Regions from separate parts of the Vibrio sp. R15-SG3-ISO1B genome, predicted to be linked through region 2. Evidence: predicted binding sites of a transcription regulator. Region 2 holds the regulator's gene; the other holds the start of a gene.
The links. Region 2 encodes MetJ, which represses methionine synthesis genes. Its sites were predicted from a motif close to TTAGACNTNTANANGTCTAA; they were not measured.
Positions count from the first base shown of each region.

Region 1: a site for MetJ is predicted at 5,376-5,395, ahead of metH (methionine synthase). Genes of this name have one in related genera too.

Region 1 is NZ_JCBDGG010000005.1:106-12,341, reverse strand. Features, by position in the region: gene AC6R0S_RS01220 (HPr family phosphocarrier protein) at 1-4, shown strand, start outside; gene mgtE (magnesium transporter) at 186-1,541, shown strand; gene metH (methionine synthase) at 1,647-5,327, opposite strand; gene AC6R0S_RS01205 (cation:proton antiporter) at 5,497-6,774, shown strand; gene AC6R0S_RS01200 (GGDEF domain-containing protein) at 6,919-8,079, shown strand; tRNA gene AC6R0S_RS01195 (tRNA-Asp) at 8,421-8,497, opposite strand; rRNA gene rrf (5S ribosomal RNA) at 8,539-8,654, opposite strand; rRNA gene AC6R0S_RS01185 (23S ribosomal RNA) at 8,795-11,683, opposite strand; tRNA gene AC6R0S_RS01180 (tRNA-Val) at 12,061-12,136, opposite strand; tRNA gene AC6R0S_RS01175 (tRNA-Lys) at 12,231-12,236, opposite strand, start outside.
Region 2 is NZ_JCBDGG010000007.1:1,405-13,640, reverse strand. Features, by position in the region: gene priA (primosomal protein N') at 229-2,430, opposite strand; gene rpmE (50S ribosomal protein L31) at 2,756-2,977, shown strand; gene AC6R0S_RS02330 (malic enzyme-like NAD(P)-binding protein) at 3,218-4,498, shown strand; gene metJ (met regulon transcriptional regulator MetJ) at 4,612-4,929, opposite strand; gene AC6R0S_RS02320 (O-succinylhomoserine (thiol)-lyase) at 5,190-6,356, shown strand; gene AC6R0S_RS02315 (bifunctional aspartate kinase/homoserine dehydrogenase II) at 6,356-8,770, shown strand; gene metF (methylenetetrahydrofolate reductase) at 8,996-9,886, shown strand; gene zapB (cell division protein ZapB) at 9,954-10,196, opposite strand; gene glpX (class II fructose-bisphosphatase) at 10,513-11,520, shown strand; tRNA gene AC6R0S_RS02295 (tRNA-Asp) at 11,774-11,850, opposite strand; rRNA gene rrf (5S ribosomal RNA) at 11,907-12,022, opposite strand; partial or broken rRNA gene AC6R0S_RS02285 (23S ribosomal RNA) at 12,156-12,236, opposite strand, start outside.

The DNA of each region.
Region 1 (12,236 bases), on a different contig from region 2:
ATAACACCGACTCGGTCCTCACTCGCACACGCTACCTTTTAATTCCCCCCTTAGAATGCCACTCGCCTTCCATTCATCACGTGGGTGCACTTTTCTCCTCGGCAAAGTCGTATCATGAGGTTACTTAACGTAAGATTTAAGTTACTATTCAAACCATTGTGAACCATTAGAGTCAGGGGGAATCCATGGCCGAGCAAATTGAATTCGATCAAGCTCACCAAGCCCTGCAAGAAGTATCTGAAGCGCTCGAAAACGGCCGCTTCGTCCATGTCCGTCGCCAATTGCAGGACATGGAACCCGAAGATATCGCCCATCTCCTCGAAGCCTCACCTCGTAAAAGCCGTGAAGTCCTTTGGCAACTCACCGATCCAGAAGATTACGGTGAAATCCTCGACGAGCTCAACGAAGACGTCAAAGACGACTTGGTGTCCAAAATGGCACCAGAAAAGCTCGCCGAAGCCACCGAAGGGATGGACACCGATGATGTCGCTTACGTACTGCGAAGCCTACCGGATGATCTCTCTAGAGAAGTTCTGTCCCAAATGGATTCGACAGAGCGTCTACGCATTGAAACCGCGCTCTCTTACCCAGAGGACTCAGCCGGTGGTCTAATGAATACCGATGTCATCACCATTCGTGGTGATGTCGATGTGGATGTCGTGCTGCGTTATCTGCGCATGAAAGGCGAGCTTCCAGAAGCGACGGATGCCTTGTATGTCATTGATGAAGAGAACCACCTTATTGGTGAACTGCCCATTACCACGCTGATTACGACTCAGCCCGACATCAAAGTCGCCGAAGTAATGGAAGATGCGGATGAAGCCATCGAAGTGACCATGAGCGACTCCGACGTCGCCAGCTTGTTTGAACGCCGTAATTGGGTCTCAGCGCCGGTTATCGATGAGAACAAACATCTGGTTGGGCGTATTACCATCGATGATGTGGTCGATGTCATCCGAGAAGATGCCGAGCACTCCATGATGAGTATGGCCGGTATGGACGACGACGAAGATACCTTTGCGCCCGTGGTCAAATCAGCCCGAAAACGCAGCATTTGGCTTGGGGCCAATGTGTTAGCGGCGCTTGCAGCGGCCTCGGTATCGAACATGTTTGAAGCCACACTCGAGCAGATGGCCGCTATTGCCGTCTTGATGACCATAGTGCCTTCGATGGGCGGCGTAGCAGGCAATCAGACGGTCGCGCTCGTCATCCGTGGCTTGGCATTGGGCCATATCGGTGACGCCAACAAACGTGAACTATTAATGAAAGAAGCCGCCATCGGTCTGCTTAACGGCATTTTGTGGGCATTGATCATCGGCGGGATCGTGATTGCTTGGAAAGGCGACTGGATGCTTGGAGGCATCATCTCTGCCGCCATGCTCACCAACCTGTTTGTTGCCGGTGTGGCTGGCGTAATGATTCCAGTGCTGCTGAAAAAAATGAACATCGACCCTGCATTGGCAGGCGGCATGGCGCTCACTACTGTCACCGACGTCATAGGTCTGTCGGTCTTTTTAGGCTTAGCGACGCTGTTTGTTTAACTCAGCCGCCAACAGATATTCAACAGATATTTCAAAAAGACAAAGCGCGACCCAAGGGCCGCGCTTTTTGTTTGTGACACTCAGCGCAAGTGCTAAGAGAGCAGGTTACCCATTGATGTTGGGACCAAGCCACTTCTCCGCTTCCAACATGTCCCAACCTTTGCGCTGTGCATAGCTCTCCACCTGATCTTGCTGGATTTGAGCAACGGCAAAGTAGCGCGAGTCAGGGTGAGAGAAGTACCAACCCGAGACAGAAGCGCCAGGGAACATCGCATAGCTCGACGTCAGCGTCATGCCTATGGTGTTTTCAACGTCCATGAGTTCCCAAATTGCGCCCTTCTCTGTGTGCTCAGGACACGCAGGATAGCCCGGTGCAGGACGAATGCCTTGGTATTTCTCGCGAATCAACTCCTCGTTGGATAAGTTCTCATCGGCCGCGTAGCCCCAGATCTCTTTGCGCACCCGCTCATGCAAGTACTCGGCGAACGCTTCGGCCAAACGGTCTGCCACCGCCTGAATCATAATGGCATTGTAATCATCCCCTTGCGCTTTGTATTCATCGGCCAACTCACGCTCATTGATGCCACCTGTCACCGCAAACGCGCCAATCCAATCCGCTTTACCGGATGATTTCGGTGCGATGTAATCCGACAAACAGTAGTTGTAACCTTTAGGTTTTTCCGTCTGTTGACGTAAGTTGTGCAACACTTTAGCCACCTCGGTACGCGACTCATCGGTGTACACTTCAATGTCATCGCCAACGCTGGCCGCTGGGAACAAAGCACACATGCCCCGGGCTTGCATCAAGCCCTCTTTTTCAACGCGATCCAACAGAGCGTTGGCATCTTCGAACAAGCGTTTCGCCTCTTCACCGACCTCTTCATGGTCAAAGATTGCTGGGTATTTACCGACCAAGGACCACGTCATAAAGAATGGCGTCCAATCGATGTATTGGCGCAGCGTTGCAATATCAAAATCATCAAACACATGCACACCGGGTTTCAAAGGGACCGGCGGCGTGTAGCTTTGCCAATCAATTGCCACTTTATTGCTTTGCGCCTGCTCTAAGCTTACCGGCTTAGTGCGGGGTTTCTTACGGTTATGTTGATCGCGCACCACGTCGTAGTCCGCTTGCAGCTTTTCAACAAACGCTGGCTTTAACGTCTCAGACAACAGTGAGGAACAGACCCCGACCGCTCGTGAGGCATTATTCACATACACCACAGGTTGTGAGTAATTTTGCTCAATTTTCACTGCGGTATGCGCTTTCGATGTGGTCGCGCCACCAATCAAGAGTGGCAAATCGAAGTTGAGGCGCTCCATTTCTTTGGCGACATGCACCATTTCGTCCAACGATGGGGTGATCAGGCCAGACAAACCAATGATGTCTACCTTCTCTTCTTTTGCGACTTTTAGGATTTGCTCGCACGGCACCATCACACCTAAGTCGATAATTTCGTAGTTATTACACTGCAGCACCACACCAACGATGTTTTTACCTATGTCGTGAACATCGCCTTTTACCGTCGCCAGCAGAATCTTACCGTTGGTCGAGCCGGCTTGTTTCTCTGCATTAATGTACGGCTCTAGGTGAGCCACGGCTTGCTTCATCACACGCGCGGATTTCACCACTTGAGGAAGGAACATTTTCCCTTCACCAAACAGGTCTCCAACCACGTTCATGCCATCCATCAGTGGCCCTTCGATGACCTCAAGAGGCTTGCTCGCATTGATTCGCGCCTCTTCTGTATCGTCAACAATAAACTCGGTGATGCCTTTCACTAGCGCATGTTCCAAACGCTTTTCAACAGGCCATGTGCGCCATTTCAGTGCTGAGGCATCCTCTTCTTTGCCGACCCCTTTTTCGGCGTATTCGCCGGCAATATCCAATAAGCGCTCGGTGGCATCAGAGCGGCGGTTAAGCACCACATCCTCTACCGCTTCACGCAGCTTGTCTGGAACGTTGTCATAAATTTCTAACTGACCGGCGTTGACGATGCCCATGTCCATGCCGTTCTTGAAACAATGGTAGAGGAACACCGCATGAATTGCTTCGCGTACATAGTTATTACCGCGAAACGAGAACGACACGTTGGATACGCCACCTGAAATCATCGCATACGGCAGATCGCGTTTGATGTCTGCTACGGCTTCAATGAAATCGACGGCGTAGTTGTTGTGCTCTTCAATACCGGTGGCCACCGCGAAGATGTTCGGGTCAAAAATGATGTCTTCCGGTGGGAAGCCCACTTCGTCAACCAAAATACGATACGCGTTAGTACAGATCTGAAGTTTACGCTCACGCGTCTCCGCCTGACCCACTTCATCAAATGCCATCACAATCACAGCGGCGCCGTAGCGTCGGATCAGCTTGGCCTGCTCAATGAATTTCTCTTTGCCTTCTTTGAGCGAGATCGAGTTAACGATGCCTTTGCCTTGGATGCATTTCAGACCCGCTTCAATCACCTCCCACTTCGACGAGTCGACCATAATCGGCACACGGGAGATTTCAGGCTCAGAGGCGCACAAGTTAAGGAAGCGCACCATGCAGGCCTGCGCATCAAGCATGCCTTCGTCCATATTGATATCGATGATTTGTGCACCGTTTTCCACTTGCTGACGTGCCACTTCCAGCGCTTCATCATACTGCTCTTCTTTAATAAGGCGCTTGAATCGTGCCGAGCCCGTGACGTTAGTTCGCTCGCCGACGTTAATAAATAGCGTCTCTTTCTCAATAGTGAGCGGCTCTAACCCTGACAAACGGCACGCGACGGGGAGCTCTGGCAGCGCGCGCGGTGTTACACCATCGACCACACGAGCCATTTCACGAATATGCTCTGGTGTGGTACCACAACAGCCACCAATTAAGTTAAGAAAGCCGCTTTTCGCCCACTCCTCAACATGTTGCGCCATCTCTTGTGGCGACAAGTCATACTCACCAAACGCATTCGGCAAACCGGCGTTTGGGTGCGCCGAGACAAAAGACTCCGCAATACGCGAGAGTTCATCGACGTATGGACGCAGTTCATCAGGGCCAAGTGCACAGTTCAAGCCAAACGATAACGGTCTAACGTGACGCAGTGAGTTGTAAAAAGCTTCGGTAGTCTGGCCAGAGAGCGTACGTCCAGAGGCATCGGTAATCGTCCCTGAAATCATCACAGGCAGGGTAATGCCGAGCTCTTCAAATACGCTATCAACGGCAAACGCACACGCTTTGGCGTTGAGGGTGTCAAAGATGGTTTCGATAAGAATCAGATCGCTGCCGCCTTTGATTAGGGCGCGAGTCGACTCAGAGTACGCCTCGACCAACTGATCAAAGCTGACGTTGCGATAACCTGGGTCGTTCACATCAGGAGAGATGGAACAGGTTCGGTTGGTTGGGCCCAATACGCCCGCGACATAGCGAGGTTTGTCCGGCGTTTTTGCCGTCCATTCATCGGCCGCCTCACGTGCAAGTTGGGCCGCTGCGAAGTTAATCTCTTCGCTTAAACTCTGCATGTCGTAGTCGGCCATCGCAATCGTGGTGGCATTAAAGGTATTGGTTTCGAGAATATCCGCACCGGCTTCTAAATAGGCGCTGTGGATCTCTTTGATCAATGTAGGCTGAGTCAACACCAACAGATCGTTGTTCCCTTTTAAATCACAATGCCAATCGGCGAAACGCGTACCACGATAATCTTGCTCTTCGAGCTTGTAACCTTGGATCATGGTGCCCATACCACCATCGATCAAAAGTATTCGTTGTTGCAATTGCGCTTCGATTTGCTGCCTTACATTACTTCCCACAGTACTGCCTCATTCCTTTCGTTATTTCCCCATCCTATCACAGATCAAAAAGGAGTCTAGACGTCTAAACGGTAAAAATACGTCTCACACCACGGGTAAAAATCATTTGCTATTTGAACAAGTCAGTAACAAAATTCTTGTTCATAATTTGTTACATACTGGAACGCTCATGTCAGTCTACTACACACTCTGCTTTTTATCGGCTGCGGCAATGCTGATTGCCTTTGTAAACAGCAAGATAGGTAAAATGCAGACCACCATCGCCATCACAGCGGGCTCTATGGTGCTGTCGTTACTCATTTTGGTTGCAGGCCAAAATGATTGGTTCCAACTGACAGACATTGCGTCAAAGACGGTCGCCAGCATCAACTTCGAAGATTTTTTGTTGAAGGGGATTCTCGGCTTTCTCCTCTTCGCTGGCGGATTGGGTATCAAACTGCCCAACCTTAAAGATCAAAAATGGGAGATCACTGTCTTAGCCTTGGGCGCCACGCTGTTTTCGACGTTCTTCATCGGATTTGGTCTTTATGCTTTTTGCCAATGGCTGCACATTCCGTTTGATCTGGTGTACTGCTTACTCTTCGGGGCACTGATCTCTCCGACGGACCCGATTGCCGTGTTAGCGATTGTCAAAAAGCTCGATGCCCCCAAACGTATCTCGACCCAAATTGAGGGAGAGTCCCTTTTTAATGACGGCTTTGGCTTGGTCATTTTCGTCACTCTTTACACTATCGCTTTTGGTCACGACACGCCAACACTAGGCAGCGTCGCCTTGCTGTTCGCACAAGAAGCGATAGGTGGCATTGTGTATGGCTTTGCCTTAGGGCTCTTGTTCCACTACCTGATCAGCGCGACCGACGATCACTCTATGGAGCTGCTGCTGACCATCGGCATTCCCACTGCAGGTTATGCCTTTGCCGAGATTTTGCATGTGTCGGGCCCGTTAGCAATGGTGGTATCAGGAATCATGATCGGTAACTGGACGCGCTTTATCGGCTTTTCAAAAGAGAGTGAAGATCACCTCGACCATTTCTGGGAGCTGATCGATGAATTCCTTAACGGGGTCTTGTTCCTTTTGATCGGTATGTCGATGTTGCTGTTTGAATTCCATCAAGAAGACTGGATCATGATGGCGGTCGCCGTTCCTTTGGTCTTGCTTTCGCGTTATCTGAGCGTGTTTTTCTCTTACGTAGGGTTTAAGCGCTATCGCACCTACAACCCTTGGTCCATCAAAATCCTTACCTGGGGCGGCCTAAGAGGTGGATTAGCGCTGGCCATGGCACTCTCCATTCCCTCTGGCATTTGGGTCATTCAAGATAAGCTGATTGACGTTAAAGAGATCATCCTGGTTATGACTTACTCTGTAGTGGTATTTTCCATCTTAGTGCAAGGCTCTACCATTACCCCAATGATAGAGAAAGCCAAACGGGCAGAACAGCAAGCCTAATCGATGCAGCATAGTGCATAAGTGCCAGCGAAATACGCTGGCATTTTTCTACCTGTATCGGATAAATGACATCCGATTGCAGCTATCGCCAAGCAAAATGTCTACTATGACTCTTCGATAGGCGCCCCCATCTTTGGCTACATTATGGAAATCCTCTCTTTAGACATTCGCACACTTAACTTCACGGTTATCGTCTTCTCCTTTATTTATTCTTCAGGCTTGTTCTTTTATCAAACCTCGCAGAAACAAGTTCTTGGACTAAACCGACTGGCCGCTGGCATCTTTATGATTGGCTTAGGGCCGATGTTTTTAGGTTTTCGAGGAACCGCGCCAGAGTGGCTGACCATAGTGCTCGCCAATACCCTCATCATGCTGGGTTTTCTTTTTACCGTAAAAGGCATCTGCGCGATTCGCGCCTATCACAGTAAAGGAGTGCGATGGCTAGAGGGGGCATTGCTGCTAGCAGGTCTACTGTTTGTTTTCTTTACCTATGTAACGCCATCCATCAATGCCCGTATTCTTATCTTAAGCGCCTACCTCAGCGCCTCCTGTTTTTTCGCGGCTTGGGCACTGCTTAAGGGCGAGAAGGACGATGCCAAGTTTCCTCTTCTCATGATGGTGATTCCATTTGTCAGCTATGGCAGTTTTATGGCTTTTCGCCTCGTCTATACCGCGCTGGGGCCTACAATTAGCAGTTATATGAGTTCTGGACTGATTCATGCCCTGACCTACCTATTCTGCATCATATTAATGGTTGCCATTAGCCTGAGCATGTTATGGCTCATCAATGCGAGATTGCTCGACTCCATCCATCAGTTGTCACAAAAGGATCCATTGACAGGACTCTATAACCGACGAGCGATGGACTCGTTACTGCCTTCTCTAGTTTGTCAATCGAAAGAGGAACATCTGCCCCTTAGCGTGATAATGACCGATATCGATAACTTCAAACAGATTAACGATGAGCTAGGGCATCTGGTGGGAGACAAAACCATTGAGAAAGTCGCCAAGCTTATGCAGCACTCTCTACCAGACTCGGTTTTGGCAATACGTTTTGGCGGTGATGAGTTTATGCTACTGTTACCCAAGCACACAGCGGAAGAAGCGATTCAACAAGCAGAACTATTGAGGCAAAAGGTGTCGCTGAACCCTATCGTCAGTAGTGTTCATCTTGATTGCACCATGAGCTTTGGCGTCGCAGAACTCAAACGCAGTGACTCGGTGGATGACCTACTCTCCAATGCCGATATTGCCCTCTATGAAGCCAAAAATGGTGGACGAAACCAAGTGGTTGTTGCCCAGTGACCGCAACCATTTGTTGAGAAGCCTGCCTATAGCAGGGCTTCTCACATCTATACTGTCTGTACAAAGGTGACATTCAGAAAGCGGGAGCTGACCCATAGAAACTAGAGACTTCGACTCTGCTGAAAACGCTGAGTTGATGGCAATTTGTATTGCTTTGATGCGAAGAAGCCTACTTTTCTACCTGTAGTAGTACAGCTGGATACGAGTTGCTGGCTGAGCAGGGGAGAGTAGATGGTCCAGCATTCCGTGGTCTGGCATTCCGGCCTGCGAAAAAGTGCACAGCACTTTCGGGAGCGTTAAACGTAAAAAAGCCCAGTCTTTCGACTAGGCTTTCTAATAAGTGGCGGAGTGGACGGGACTCGAACCCGCGACCCCCGGCGTGACAGGCCGGTATTCTAACCAACTGAACTACCACTCCGCAGTGGTATCACTCGCCTAAGCAAGTGTCCATAATTTGAAGCCTGGCGATGTCCTACTCTCACATGGGGAAACCCCACACTACCATCGGCGCTAATTCGTTTCACTTCTGAGTTCGGCATGGAATCAGGTGGGTCCAAATCGCTATGGTCGCCAAGCAAATTTTGTTAAAGTTCTTAGAAGTTAGTGCCTAGTGCCTAGCCCCTAGTTCCTAGAACTTAATAATTCGGAAAGCTGTTTACGTTCTTACACATTCAATGTTCTTTTATTGAGTCCATCAAAACCCTTTGGGTGTTGTATGGTTAAGCCTCACGGGCAATTAGTACAGGTTAGCTCAACGCCTCACAGCGCTTACACACCCTGCCTATCAACGTTCTAGTCTCGAACAACCCTTAAGGATACTTAAAGTATCAGGGAAGACTCATCTCAGGGCTCGCTTCCCGCTTAGATGCTTTCAGCGGTTATCGATTCCGAACTTAGCTACCGGGCAATGCGTCTGGCGACACAACCCGAACACCAGAGGTTCGTCCACTCCGGTCCTCTCGTACTAGGAGCAGCCCCCTTCAATCTTCCAACGCCCACGGCAGATAGGGACCGAACTGTCTCACGACGTTCTAAACCCAGCTCGCGTACCACTTTAAATGGCGAACAGCCATACCCTTGGGACCGACTTCAGCCCCAGGATGTGATGAGCCGACATCGAGGTGCCAAACACCGCCGTCGATATGAACTCTTGGGCGGTATCAGCCTGTTATCCCCGGAGTACCTTTTATCCGTTGAGCGATGGCCCTTCCATTCAGAACCACCGGATCACTATGACCTGCTTTCGCACCTGCTCGAATTGTCATTCTCGCAGTCAAGCGGGCTTATGCCATTGCACTAACCTCACGATGTCCAACCGTGATTAGCCCACCTTCGTGCTCCTCCGTTACTCTTTGGGAGGAGACCGCCCCAGTCAAACTACCCACCAGGCACTGTCCTCACCCCGGATAACGGGGCTAAGTTAGAACATCAAACATACAAGGGTGGTATTTCAAGGTCGGCTCCACAGATACTGGCGTACCTGCTTCAAAGCCTCCCACCTATCCTACACATGTAGGCTCAATGTTCAGTGCCAAGCTGTAGTAAAGGTTCACGGGGTCTTTCCGTCTAGCCGCGGGTACACTGCATCTTCACAGCGATTTCAATTTCACTGAGTCTCGGGTGGAGACAGCGTGGCCATCATTACGCCATTCGTGCAGGTCGGAACTTACCCGACAAGGAATTTCGCTACCTTAGGACCGTTATAGTTACGGCCGCCGTTTACCGGGGCTTCGATCAAGAGCTTCGACCGAAGTCTAACCCCATCAATTAACCTTCCGGCACCGGGCAGGCGTCACACCGTATACGTCATCTTACGATTTTGCACAGTGCTGTGTTTTTAATAAACAGTTGCAGCCACCTGGTATCTGCGACTCTCAATAGCTCCATCCGCGAGGGACTTCACCGTCAAGAGCGTACCTTCTCCCGAAGTTACGGTACCATTTTGCCTAGTTCCTTCACCCGAGTTCTCTCAAGCGCCTTGGTATTCTCTACCCGACCACCTGTGTCGGTTTGGGGTACGATTCCAACTTATCTGAAGCTTAGAGGCTTTTCCTGGAAGCATGGCATCAATGACTTCACGCCCTTGGGCGCTCGACATCGTGTCTCAGCCTTAAAGAGAGCCGGATTTACCTAACTCTCAAGCCTACGCACTTGAACCTGGACAACCGTCGCCAGGCCCACCTAGCCTTCTCCGTCCCCCCATCGCAATAAGTTGAAGTACGGGAATATTAACCCGTTTCCCATCGACTACGCCTTTCGGCCTCGCCTTAGGGGTCGACTTACCCTGCCCCGATTAACGTTGGACAGGAACCCTTGGTCTTCCGGCGTGGAGGTTTTTCACCCCCATTATCGTTACTCATGTCAGCATTCGCACTTCTGATACCTCCAGCATGCTTTACAACACACCTTCAACGGCTTACAGAACGCTCCCCTACCCAATACCTAAAAGGTATTGCCGCAGCTTCGGTTTATTACTTAGCCCCGTTACATCTTCCGCGCAGGCCGACTCGACTAGTGAGCTATTACGCTTTCTTTAAATGATGGCTGCTTCTAAGCCAACATCCTAGCTGTCTAAGCCTTCCCACATCGTTTCCCACTTAGTAATAATTTGGGACCTTAGCTGGCGGTCTGGGTTGTTTCCCTCTCCACGACGGACGTTAGCACCCGCCGTGTGTCTCCCGGATAGTACTTACTGGTATTCGGAGTTTGCAAAGGGTTGGTAAGTCGGGATGACCCCCTAGCCTTAACAGTGCTCTACCCCCAGTAGTATTCGTCCGAGGCGCTACCTAAATAGCTTTCGGGGAGAACCAGCTATCTCCAGGTTTGATTGGCCTTTCACCCCTAGCCACAAGTCATCCGCTAATTTTTCAACATTAGTCGGTTCGGTCCTCCAGTTGATGTTACTCAACCTTCAACCTGCCCATGGCTAGATCACCTGGTTTCGGGTCTATATCCAGAGACTGAGCGCCCAGTTAAGACTCGGTTTCCCTACGGCTCCCCTAGATGGTTAACCTTGCCACTGAATATAAGTCGCTGACCCATTATACAAAAGGTACGCAGTCACACCACGAAGGTGCTCCTACTGCTTGTACGTACACGGTTTCAGGTTCTATTTCACTCCCCTCACAGGGGTTCTTTTCGCCTTTCCCTCACGGTACTGGTTCACTATCGGTCAGTCAGTAGTATTTAGCCTTGGAGGATGGTCCCCCCATATTCAGACAGGATATCACGTGTCCCGCCCTACTCGATTTCACTGAATGTGCGTTGTCAACTACGGGGCTATCACCCTTTATTGCCGGACTTTCCAGACCGTTCGTCTAACGCATATAAAGCTTAAGGGCTAGTCCAATTTCGCTCGCCGCTACTTTCGGAATCTCGGTTGATTTCTTTTCCTCGGGGTACTTAGATGTTTCAGTTCCCCCGGTTCGCCTCGTTATGCTATGTATTCACATAACGATACCTGCTTATGCAGGTGGGTTTCCCCATTCGGAAATCCCAGACTCAAGTGGTTTTTACTACCTAATCTGGGCTTATCGCAAGTTAATACGTCCTTCATCGCCTCTGACTGCCAAGGCATCCACCGTGTACGCTTAGTCACTTAACCATACAACCCCAAAGGGTCTTATTGGCTCATTTACTTTCAGTTTGAAAAGTGAAAACAAACTAAGCAACCAAAGTTGTCTGCAATTATTTAAACATGATGCAGACTCGATTTTGCCGGACTCAAATATGTTTTGTTTTACTGAAACAGTAAGACAAAACCCAAGAACACTTGAATGTGTTTTTGTGTATTCATGTATATGAATACTTTGAGAACTTTACAAACAACAATAAATTGTTGTTTTGTCAGCTTTCCAAATTGTTAAAGAGCATGATTCTTCCGAAGAAGGTCATTTTCTAAAGACTTTCGGCGTCAAAAAAACCAACCACATACGAATTACTGAAGTGGTTTGGAATTTCTATCCAAAAACATTTAGAGAATGGTGGGCGATACCGGGCTCGAACCAGTGACCCCCTGCTTGTAAGGCAGGTGCTCTCCCAACTGAGCTAATCGCCCACATTATGTGGTTACTTTTTTCTTAGGCAAGGCAAGTTGTAAGGCCGTGTACAAAAATACACAACGAGCAACTTAACGCCGCATAAGAGAAAAGTGGTGG
Region 2 (12,236 bases):
CTGATGCCCACTCTTATTGGCAGCGAAACGCAATCGTTTGGCTCTTGCCAAGGTTCGCTTCGCCTATCCCTTTCCAAACAACTAGTTTATTCATTTCGAAACAGAAAGTTACGGGATATTTAACAAAACCCGAACTATAAAAGAGAGCCAGATCACAAATAAATGAAAAAGAACGAAATCAGCTCACAGCGCCTATCGTCCCTGCCCTTATTTAAACTAATCGGCGTGTTAGCTCAAGTCTTGAGGCTCGATGTCGACCGACCAACGGACCTTTTTCGCGCTCGGCAGCAACTCGATAGCCGGCTTAGCACTGGCCAGCAGCTTTTGCATTAACGAGCGCTGCTCGGTTTGCAGCAGTAATTGCCAACGGAACTTACCCGCACGTTTAGCAAGCGGGGCGGGTGTCGGGCCCAGCACCATGCAGCCGGAATCAAACAGAGGGTGGGATTCTAAAGTAAAGCGGACTTGGCGTAGGAACTCTTCCACCAGCTCAGATTGGTTCGCCTCCGAACGAAACAGCGTTAAAAACGAATACGGGGGCAACGCCGCCAGTTTTCGCTCTGCTAAGGCCACCTCGGCGAAGTCCCGATAACTCTTTTTCAACAGTGCTTGCAATAGGCTGTGCTCTGGGTGGTGGGTTTGCAGCAACACTTCACCGGGTTTGCTGGCACGCCCCGCTCGGCCTGCCACCTGAATGAAGAGCTGAGCTAAACGCTCAGAGGCTCGAAAGTCGCTGCTGTAGAGTGAGCCATCGACATCCAACAGCGCCACCAGCGTCACATCCGGGAAATGGTGCCCTTTGGCGAGCATTTGCGTGCCGATCAGAATCTGATATTCACCGCGTCGAATGGCGCTTAACGCCTCTTCTAGGCTGCCTTTGCGCCGCGTGCTGTCGCGGTCAATACGAATGGTTTTCTGCTCTGGAAAGAGCGTATGCAGTTGTTTCTCTAGCTGCTCGGTTCCCACCCCAACAGTGACCAGTTGAGTGGAACCACACCCTTGGCACTGGTGGATCGTCGGCTGCTGAGAGCCACAGTGGTGACAGCGAATTTCGCTGCTGTGCTGATGGTAGGTGTAGTAGGCGTCGCAGCGCTTGCATTCCGCGATCCAGCCACATTCATGACACATCAGAGCCGGGGAAAAGCCGCGTCGATTTAAAAACAGCATCACCTGATTGCCTGCGTTGAGGTGCTTGCGCATTTGAGCGATCAGTGGCGCAGAGAGGCCCCCCTCTAAATAGAGCCCTTTGACGTCAATCACTTGATTGGTGGTGGGCACCGCACTGCCTGCTCGGCGAGACAAATGCAGATGATGATATTTGCCAGACAGCGCATTGTGCAGCGTTTCTAACGCGGGCGTTGCTGAACCAAGCACAATCGGGATCTGCTCTTTGTTGGCGCGCATGACCGCCACATCGCGCGCATGGTAGCGCAAGCTATCTTGCTGCTTGTAAGAGCTATCGTGCTCTTCATCGACAATAATAATGCCCAGATCAGCAAAAGGCGTCAGCAATGCAGATCGCGTCCCAATCACAATGCCGGCCACTTTATCGCGCGCGCACAACCAGGCATTGAGGCGCTCGGTGTCATTCAATCCAGAATGTACTACCTCAATCGGCACGTTAAAACGCTTTCGAAAGCGATTGATGGTTTGTGGCGTCAGGCCGATTTCCGGCACCAACACCAAAGCCTGCTGACCCCGTTCGAGGACTGGCTTAATCATGTTGAGGTACACCTCGGTTTTACCTGAACCGGTCACCCCTTCGAGCAAAAAGCAGCCAAAACCGCTGAAACTGTTGACCGTCGCGATGGCGATCGCTTGCTCTTCATTCAGCTTTGGTTTCTCGACATCGGCTTCAATGTCAGCACCCCACTTAGCAAAATGAGGCTTGCGCTCAATCGACTCAATCCAACCTTTGTCTGTCAACGCGCGCAGCACGCTAGTGCTGACCTCTTCATCAACAAAACGTTGGTGTGACGTCGGTCCGTGTTGCAGCATCTGCATCACTTTGGCTTGCTTAACCGCTCGGCCAAATCCATGCATCAATTGATCGCGTCCGGTTGGCGTCAGTTGCCATTCCACCACGGCGGTAAAGTCGGCCGGTTTTCCCTTACGCAGGGCGCTGGGCATCGCATTGGCTAAGGTGTCGCCAAGTGGATATTGGTAAAAGTGGCTGCACCAGTGCAACAAGGTATATAACGAGTCAGGCCAAACAGGTTGACTGTCGAGCACCTGCTTAATCGGCTTGATTTTGTCCATCGGCAGCGATGACTGCTGCACCAAGGCCGTCACGATACCGACTAAGGTTTGACGGCCAAAAGGCACAGACACGCGCCCACCAATCACTGGAAAAAGGTGTCCAGGGATTTGATAGTCAAACTGTTTATCTAGTGGTACGGGTAACGCGACTCGGGCGATGGTGGGTCTCATTCAGTCTTTCACTGCAGGTCGATGACGCGTTTAGTCTAAGGGAAAAGGCAGAGTGAGAAAAGCCAGCGCATCTCAGTGTCTGTATGAGGAGGCGCGGGTAACGCCACTTCGCGATAACATCCATGCCTCTCCCTCTCCTGCAGCGGCTAAAAAAGTAGCGATTTCTGCCCCAAATCGGTTGATCCTAGGCGTACTATTCATTACTATATCGCGCCTTAGAGATATGGCTGCTCTGGCAGCGGTGTCCTAAATCCATTTTACATTAACTACGTGTGGTGTCCGGCTCTGAATCGGATAGCGACACGGCCTATATTGAGGTTACCCCATGAAAGCTGGAATCCACCCAGAATACAAAGCAGTAGCAGCAACTTGTTCTTGTGGCAACACATTTGAGTTCAAATCTACTCTAGACAAAGAATCAATCCACCTAGACGTATGTGACAAATGTCACCCATTCTACACTGGTAAGCAACGTATCGTTGATACAGGCGGCCGTGTAGATCGCTTTAACAAGCGTTTCGGTGCTCTATCAAGCGGTAAGAAGTAATTCCTTCTCGCGGATAGGAAAAAGGACGCTGCGGCGTCCTTTTTTGTTGCCAGAAATTTAGAGCAATTAACCTATTCACAGCAAAACCCGCAGTCATATCTCTTTCTATCTGGTCTAATCTCCAGTCGTTTCCCACATATTACCCTACTCGCTCGCATTCTGACCTAGGCAGCTTGACTCAGTTCCTCTAAAATGATTAACCCCCTTTGTGCTGAATCATTTTAACGAGTACCTATTTCTATGCCTGATGACCACCGTCAAGACCTGACCCCTGAAGAACAATTTCGCCAAAAAGCGCTCGACTACCATGCCTTTCCAAAACCAGGCAAGATCTCTGTCGAGCTGACCACCCAAGCAGAAACCGCGCAAGATCTCGCGCTCGCCTACAGCCCAGGCGTGGCCGAGCCGGTACGAGAGATCGCTCAAAACCCCGATAATGTCTATAAGTACACTGCAAAAGGCAATATGGTGGCAGTGATCTCCAACGGCACAGCGATTCTTGGCCTAGGTAATCTTGGCCCACTGGCATCAAAGCCCGTGATGGAAGGCAAAGCCCTGCTGTTTAAGCGCTTTGCAGGTTTGGACTCCATCGACATCGAAGTCAAACATCGCACCATCGATGAGTTTGTCGACACGGTCGCCAACATCGCGGATACCTTTGGCGGCATCAACTTAGAAGACATCAAAGCGCCAGACTGCTTTGAAATCGAAAAACAATTAATTGAGCGCTGTGATGTGCCAGTCTTCCATGATGACCAACACGGTACCGCCATTGTGACGGCTGCTGGCATGTTAAACGCCATTGAGCTGCAAGGTAAAAAACTGGAAGACGCCGTGATTGTCTGTCTGGGCGCCGGTGCGGCTGCCATCGCTTGTATGGAGCTGCTGATCAAGTGCGGCGCGATGCGCGAGAAAATTTACATGCTGGATCGCAAAGGTGTGATCCACACTCGACGTGATGATCTCAACGAATACAAACAACTGTTTGCCAACAACACCGACAAACGTACGCTGCAAGATGTCATCGAAGGCGCCGATCTGTTCCTTGGCGTTTCTGGTCCTAACCTGTTATCGCCAGATGATCTTAAATTGATGGCCGACAAACCCATCGTGTTTGCCTGCTCTAACCCAGATCCTGAGATCAAACCTGAGCTCGCTCATGATGTACGCAATGACCTCATTATGGGTACAGGTCGCAGTGACTACCCGAACCAAGTCAACAACGTACTTTGCTTCCCGTTTATTTTCCGTGGCGCACTGGATGTACGTGCTAGCGAGATCAACGATGAGATGAAGCTCGCTGCCGTAGCGGCGATCCGTCAACTGGCGAAGGAAGAGGTCCCTGCCAATGTTCTGACCGCCGCGGGTGTGGATTCACTCTCGTTTGGCCCAGACTACATTATTCCAAAACCGATGGACCCAAGACTACTCCCCCGCGTCGCCAAAGCGGTCGCGTTAGCCGCGGTAGAATCCGGGGTGGCACGCATTGAGCTGCCTGACCATTACATGGATATCGAGTAACCTTGACGCCCACTACCAGCCACGACCTTTGTCTCTGGCTGAGCAAAAACAACAAAGCCGCTGACGATGTCAGCGGCTTTTGCATTCAAATTCGGTGCAAAACAGGGCGAGCGTTAGTCGTCAAACGCCTCAAACTCAATCCCCATCTCCGTCATCAGCTTTTTCACTTCAGCGGGAATATCATCTGGACGGTCTTTACGCAAATCTTCATCCGTCGGTAATGGTTGACCTGTGTAAGCGTGCAAGAACGCTTCACACAACAACTCACTGTTGGTGGCATGACGCAGGTTGTTGATCTGGCGGCGCGTACGCTCGTCTGTTAATACCTTAAGGACTTTAAGTGGGATGGAGACCGTGATTTTTTTCACTTGCTCACTTTTCTTACCGTGTTCTGCGTATGGGCTAATGTATTCGCCATTCCAGTCTGCCATTGCGCACCTTTATATTTGCGTATGAGTGTTTAAACCACAATTTTAACGGTATTTATGGCTACAAGCAAAGACATATAGACGTCTAGAAGTGTTGACGTCTTAAAAAATGAGAAGTAAAGTGGTTGGCGATAGGAGTGGAATCGGCCCAAACTGTGAGTGTGTCGCAGCACTACACCACATTGGGTGCCGGATACACCTGATAAGCAACAGGTATATCGCATTCCCTAAAACAAGTCACTACTGTTCGCAAGGAAAACGCTATGAGCACGCGCAAACCCGCCACCATCGCGGTACGTACTGGTATCGAGTCAGACACCCAACATCACGCTGTCGTTCCCCCTATTTATCTCTCGACCAATTACGGATTTCCGGCGTTTGGTGAAGTGCCGAAATACGATTACACGCGTTCTGGCAACCCGAACCGTGGCCTGCTTGAAACGGCGCTGTATGAATTAGAAGGTGGAGAAGGCGCAGTGGTGACCAACTGTGGCACCTCAGCGCTCAACCTTTGGGTGTCTGCGTTTGTCGGGCCAGATGATTTGATTGTCGCGCCACACGATTGCTACGGTGGCACCTATCGACTCTTCAATACCCGTGCGCAAAAAGGCGACTTCAACGTGTTGTTCGTCGACCAATCCGATGACGCAGCCTTGACCGCCGCCATCAACCAGAAACCCAAGCTTATCCTGTTGGAAACGCCATCAAATCCTTTGGTGCGTGTGGTGGATATCGAGAAAGTCTGCCAGCAAGCGAAACAAGTCGGCGCACTGGTCGCGGTTGACAATACCTTCTTAACCCCGATTTTTCAGAAGCCACTCGAACTGGGTGCGGATTTCGTTATTCACTCAACCACCAAATACATCAACGGTCACTCCGATGTGATTGGCGGCGTGGTGATCACCAAAACCAAAGTGCACGCTGAGGAACTGGCTTGGTGGGGCAACTGCATTGGGGCCACCGGCACGCCGTTTGATAGCTACATGACGCTGCGCGGCATCCGCACGTTAGGCGCACGAATGAAAGTGCATGAACAAAGCTCGGCAAACATTCTCGACTTTCTGAAAACAGAGTCACTGGTCGGCCGCATCTATCACCCAAGCTTGCCGGATCACCCTGGCCATGGCATCGCTAAGAAACAACAATCAGGCTTTGGTTCTATGCTCAGCTTCGAGTTCGCTGGCAGCTTTGAAGAACTGAAACAGTTTGTCGGTGAGCTGAAACTCTTCTCGCTTGCAGAATCGCTAGGCGGCGTAGAAAGCCTCATTTGTCACCCAGCGTCAATGACCCACCGTGCGATGGGAGAAGCGGCACTGGCCGAGGCAGGTGTCTCTCAGCAACTGCTGCGTCTGTCTGTCGGTCTTGAAGATGCCGATGACCTGATTGACGATCTCAAGCAAGCCTTTAACTGTGTGAAGGAGTCCGCGTAATGACGACATCGCGTCAACTGCATAAATTTGGTGGTAGCAGCTTAGCGGATCCGGAGTGCTACCGCCGGGTAGTCACCATACTCAAAGAATACTCTGGCAGCGATGATCTGATCGTTGTCTCAGCGGCCGGTAAAACCACCAATCATTTGATTGAATTTACCGAAGCGCTCTATAAAGACGGCCGCCTTGCCCATGAAGCGTTGCAGTCGGTACGACAATTCCAAACAGGGCTTATCGAAGCCTTGATTGACAGTGACGACGAACAAGCGCACATGCTGGCGACGCTCAAAGACGAGTTCACCACCCTCGGCGAATTAAGCGCCCCGTTAAGCGAGGCGGAGCGAGCTGCGGTACTTGGCCACGGTGAAATGTGGTCCTCAAGACTGCTCGCTGCGCTATTGAATCAAGCGGGCTTACCAGCCATCGCGCAAGACTCTCGCACTTTCTTACGGGCAGAAACCGGCACGCAACCTGAAGTGGATCGTGGTCAGTCCTACCCACTACTGAAGGAAATTTTGGCGCAACACTCACAGCGTCGTCTGGTGTTTACCGGCTTTATGGCGCAAAACCAAGCAGGCCAAACCGTGCTGCTTGGCCGAAACGGATCCGATTACTCTGCCACCGTGATTGGCGCGCTCGCAGAGGTCAGTCGCGTCACGATTTGGAGTGACGTTGCTGGCGTATACAGCGCAGACCCTCGCCTTGTCAGTGATGCTTGTCTTCTGCCCCTATTGCGACTGGATGAAGCAAGTGAACTGGCACGCCTTGCCGCCCCCGTGCTGCATAGCCGTACCTTGCAGCCTGTCGCTCAAAGTACGATGGACTTACACTTGCGCTGCAGTTACGACCCTGAATCTGGCTCTAGCCGCATTGAGCGCGTCCTCGCCTCTGGGCGTGGTGCCAAGATCATCTCCTCACTCAATGACGTGTTGTTGATTCAGTTAAACTTCGCCTCTGGCCATGATTTCAATCGCATGGAAAAAGAAGTGCTGAGCAGTTTGAAACGCGCCCAACTTGAACCTTTGACTTATGAAGTCCAAGCGGATAAGCACTCATTACGCCTTGCTTATACCTCGGAAATTGCAGGGGGCGCTTTAGGCTTCTTACAAGATTCCGCCATCGCAGCAGAAATTAAACTCAAGGAGGGCTACGCCCTTGTCGCTGCCGTAGGCGCTGGTGTCACCAACAACGCCAACCACTGTTACGGCTTTTACCAGAAGCTCAAGTCATCGCCTGTCGAGTTCATCTCTGAATCTCGTTCCGGTCTCAGTTTGGTGGCTGTCTTACGCCGCACCGAAACCGAACCACTCGTTAAGGCGATTCACAATCAACTTTTCCAAGCACAAAAACGAGTCGGCATCGCCCTATGCGGCAAAGGCAACATTGGCTCCAGTTGGTTAACCCTGTTTGCAGAACAAAAAGCAGAGCTAGAAAAGCGTCGTGGAATGAGTTTTGAGCTCGTGGCGGTGATCGACAGTCAAACCTATTGGTTTAATGACCAAGGCATCGAACCTAGCGCGGTCAGTGAGCATTTCGATGAAGAGTCTATCCCATATCAGCAAGGCGAGTGGATTCAGCGCCTCGGTGCGATTCAGGGCTATGACGATGTGGTTGTACTCGACGTGACGGCGAGCAAAGAGTTAGCTGAGCGCTACCTCGATATCGCTGAGCAAGGTATGCATCTTATCTCTGCTAATAAGGTTGCCGGCTCAGCCTCAAGTGCTTACTACCACCAAGTGCAAGATGCGTTTGCCAAAATAAACCGCCATTGGCTCTACAATGCCACCGTCGGTGCAGGCTTGCCGATCAACCACACTGTACGCGATTTGCGTGAGAGTGGCGATGTCATTTATGCGGTCTCAGGGATTTTCTCTGGCACCCTCTCTTGGTTGTTCCAACAATATGATGGCAGCGTACCGTTTGCCGAGTTGGTCGATTTAGCGTGGCAGCAAGGCTTAACAGAGCCAGACCCTAGGCAAGATCTCGATGGCTCTGACGTAATGCGCAAGCTGGTCATCTTAGCCAGAGAAGCCGGTCTCGAGATTGAACCTGAATCGGTCAAAGTCGAGAGCTTAGTGCCCGATGAACTGGCCGAACTCTCACTGGATGACTTTCTCGATAACAGCCAACAGCTCAGCGAACAGCTAGCAGAAAGGCTAGAGAAAGCGCAACGTGAAGACAAAGTGCTACGCTACGTCGCCAGACTGGAAAAGAACGGTAAAGCTCGAGTGGGTGTCGAAGCACTCAGCAAAGAGCACGCCTTGGCCAACCTGTTACCATGCGACAACATCTTTGCGATTGAGAGCAAATGGTATAAGGACAACCCACTGGTCATTCGCGGACCGGGGGCGGGTCGAGAAGTGACCTCAGGCGCGATTCAATCAGACCTTAACTTGTTGTCCAGTTTTCTCTAGTTTCACAGGTTGCTTCGGCAACCTGTTTTCTTATTCGGGCGTCGTTCTGCGCGCACTTCAAATTCTCTCATTGTGAACTTGAAAAAAATTCATGGTGGGAGTGTTGACATTAAAACGTATTCAATACATTCTGTGGACATATAGACGTCTAAACGTCGATTTAATCAAATTGAATGTTGGGGCTGCAGTTACCTACGGATAGGGTCGCCACACGGAGAGAGAAAGATGGGATACACACACGCGAGTCATATTGACGCTTTAAACCAAAATATTGCCGAGCTATCGAACAACATCAATGTGTCATTCGAGTTCTTTCCTCCGAGCAGCGAAAAAATGGAAGAGACGCTGTGGAACTCGGTTCATCGCCTCAAAACCCTTAAGCCTAAATTTGTCTCTGTTACCTACGGCGCCAACTCCGGCGAGCGTGATCGCACTCACTCCATCATTAAAGAGATCAAAGCCGAGACCGGCCTAATTGCGGCCCCTCATCTCACTTGTATCGATGCCAGCCGTGACGAGCTCATTCAGATTGCTGACGATTACTGGAACAATGGTATTGAAAGCATCGTCGCACTGCGCGGTGATATTCCTCCTGGTGGTGGCAAACCGGATATGTACGCCTCCGATCTCGTGGAACTGCTTAAATCACGTCACGACTTTGATATCTCTGTTGCAGCCTTTCCCGAGGTACACCCTGAAGCAAAAAGTGCGCAGTCGGATCTGCTGAACCTCAAGCGTAAAGTCGATGCAGGCGCAAACCGCGCCATTACTCAGTTCTTTTTTGATGTAGAGAGCTACCTACGCTTTCGTGATCGCAGTGTTGCGGCTGGCATTGATGTCGAAATTGTTCCGGGCATCCTTCCTGTTTCCAACTTTAAACAAGCTTCACGTTTTGCCGCGCAGAATAACGTCAAAGTCCCTGGCTGGATGGCGAAACAATTTGAAGGGCTGGATGACGACCCAACCACTCGCCAATTGGTGGGTGCGAGCCAAGCCATCGACATGGTGCGTATCCTAAGTCGTGAAGGTGTGAAAGATTTCCACTTCTACACTCTCAACCGCGCCGAAATGACCTACGCACTTTGCCACACTTTGGGCGTGCGCCCTCAGGTCTAATCTGACAGATACCAAAGCAAAAAGGGTTGGCACTGTGCCAACCCTTTTTAGTCTACAGAAACGATGATTACTCAACGTCTTCCATCTTACCTAGCAAGCTGCGGATGCGCTCTTGCCATGCTGTGTGTTCTTGTTGCATCTGCTGATTTTGCGCGACCAACTCTTCACGGCTTGTACGCAGCTCGTTCGCTTCATTTGCTAGCTTCTGCTTTTCTTCTTTAAGCTCTTCCACTTCCATTTGAAGCAGAGTGATAGTATCAACCGCGGTTTGGATTTTTGCTTCTAGTTTTTCTAGTACTTCAAAAGACATCGTTGCCTACCTTTTTAATCATTCTCTGGATGGTTGGGTCATACGACATGACAAACCCATTTACCTTCCATTCTACTCAGCCAAGCCGCTTTAAACACGCCCTATATTTGCAAATCTGCGTCATTCGATTAAAAAAACAACGCAATTTGACTCAGAGTTTACAAGACCAGAAGAATGAATAGTTCCGCCCGTTTTCCTGCCCCTGGTTTGATCCAGTTCAACCCTGCTGAACCAAAAAGGCAAACGTTTCCCTAGTGATGTGCTAAAATCGCGGCGATTTAATTTTGTTCAGTTTTTCCTACCAGTTGGAGTCATCATGAAACGCGATTTAGCAATGGCATTCTCTAGAGTTACCGAAGGCGCAGCCCTAGCGGGTTATAAATGGCTTGGCCGTGGCGATAAGAACGCCGCCGACGGTGCCGCTGTCGAAGTGATGCGTACCCTGCTTAATAAAACAGAAATCGAAGGTGAGATTGTCATTGGTGAAGGCGAGATCGATGATGCGCCTATGCTGTATATCGGTGAAAAAGTAGGGACAGGTGGTGATTGTGTCGATATCGCGGTTGACCCAATTGAAGGGACCCGCATGACAGCCATGGGCCAGTCCAATGCGCTGGCTGTTCTGGCCGCAGGTGAAAAAGGCAGCTTCTTAAAAGCCCCAGATATGTACATGGAAAAACTGGTTGTGGGGCCAGGCGCAAAAGGCTGTATCGACCTCAATAAACCACTCAAAGAGAACCTTATTAACGTCGCTGAAGCGCTCAACAAGCCGCTCGATCGACTTGTGGTGATCACCTTAGCAAAACCGCGTCACGATAAGGTGATTGCTGAGATGCAAGCAATGGGTGTACGCGTTTTTGCCGTGCCTGATGGTGACGTGGCCGCCTCTATTCTTACCTGCCTGCCTGACAGTGAAGTCGACATGATGTACTGCATTGGCGGCGCACCAGAAGGTGTGGTGTCTGCCGCTGTGATCCGTGCACTCGATGGTGATATGCATGGCCGTTTGCTACCTAGACATGAAGTTAAAGGTGATAGCGAAGAAAACCGCATCTACGGCGCTGCTGAGCTAAAACGTTGCGAAGAAATGGGCGTGACAGCCAATGTTGTGCTGACTATGGAAGAGATGGCTCGCAGCGATAACGTCGTCTTTTCTGCCACTGGCATCACCAAAGGTGACCTGCTTGAGGGCATTACCCGCCAAGGTAACATCGCCACCACAGAAACCTTACTGATCCGTGGACGCTGCCGCACCATTCGTCGCATTAAATCGACACACTACCTAGAACGCAAAGATCCTGAAGTACGAGACATTATTCTTTAATCTCGTCAGCCCTCTCTTCGAAGCCAGCCAACGTGCTGGCTTTTTCTTGTCTGTATAAAACCGTCGAGCAGACGAACCCAGCACTTTCAGGAGCGTTAAACGTAAAAAAGCCTCAGTCTTTCGACTAAGGCTTAGTATAAGTGGCGAAGTGGGACTCGATGGTCCGGCATTCCGGCCCGCGAAAAAGTGCACAGCACTTTCGGGAGCGTTAAACGTAAAAAAGCCCAGTCTTTCGACTGGGCTTTCTAATAAGTGGCGGAGTGGACGGGACTCGAACCCGCGACCCCCGGCGTGACAGGCCGGTATTCTAACCAACTGAACTACCACTCCGCAGTGGTCTATTTAAAGTCTTATCTAAAACGTGCTTTAAACAGATAATGTTCAAAGCCTGGCGATGTCCTACTCTCACATGGGGAAGCCCCACACTACCATCGGCGCTAATTCGTTTCACTTCTGAGTTCGGCATGGAATCAGGTGGGTCCAAATCGCTATGGTCGCCAAGCAAATTTTGTTTAAGTTCCTAGAAGTGAGTGCCTAGACCCTAGTTCCTAGAACTTAATAATTCGGAAAGCTGTTTACGTTCTTACACATTCAATGTTCTTACATTGAGTCCATCAAAACCCTTTGGGTGTTGTATGGTTAAGCCTCACGGGCAATTAGTACAGGTTAGCTCAACGCCTCACAGCGCTTACACACCCTGCCTATCAACGTTCTAG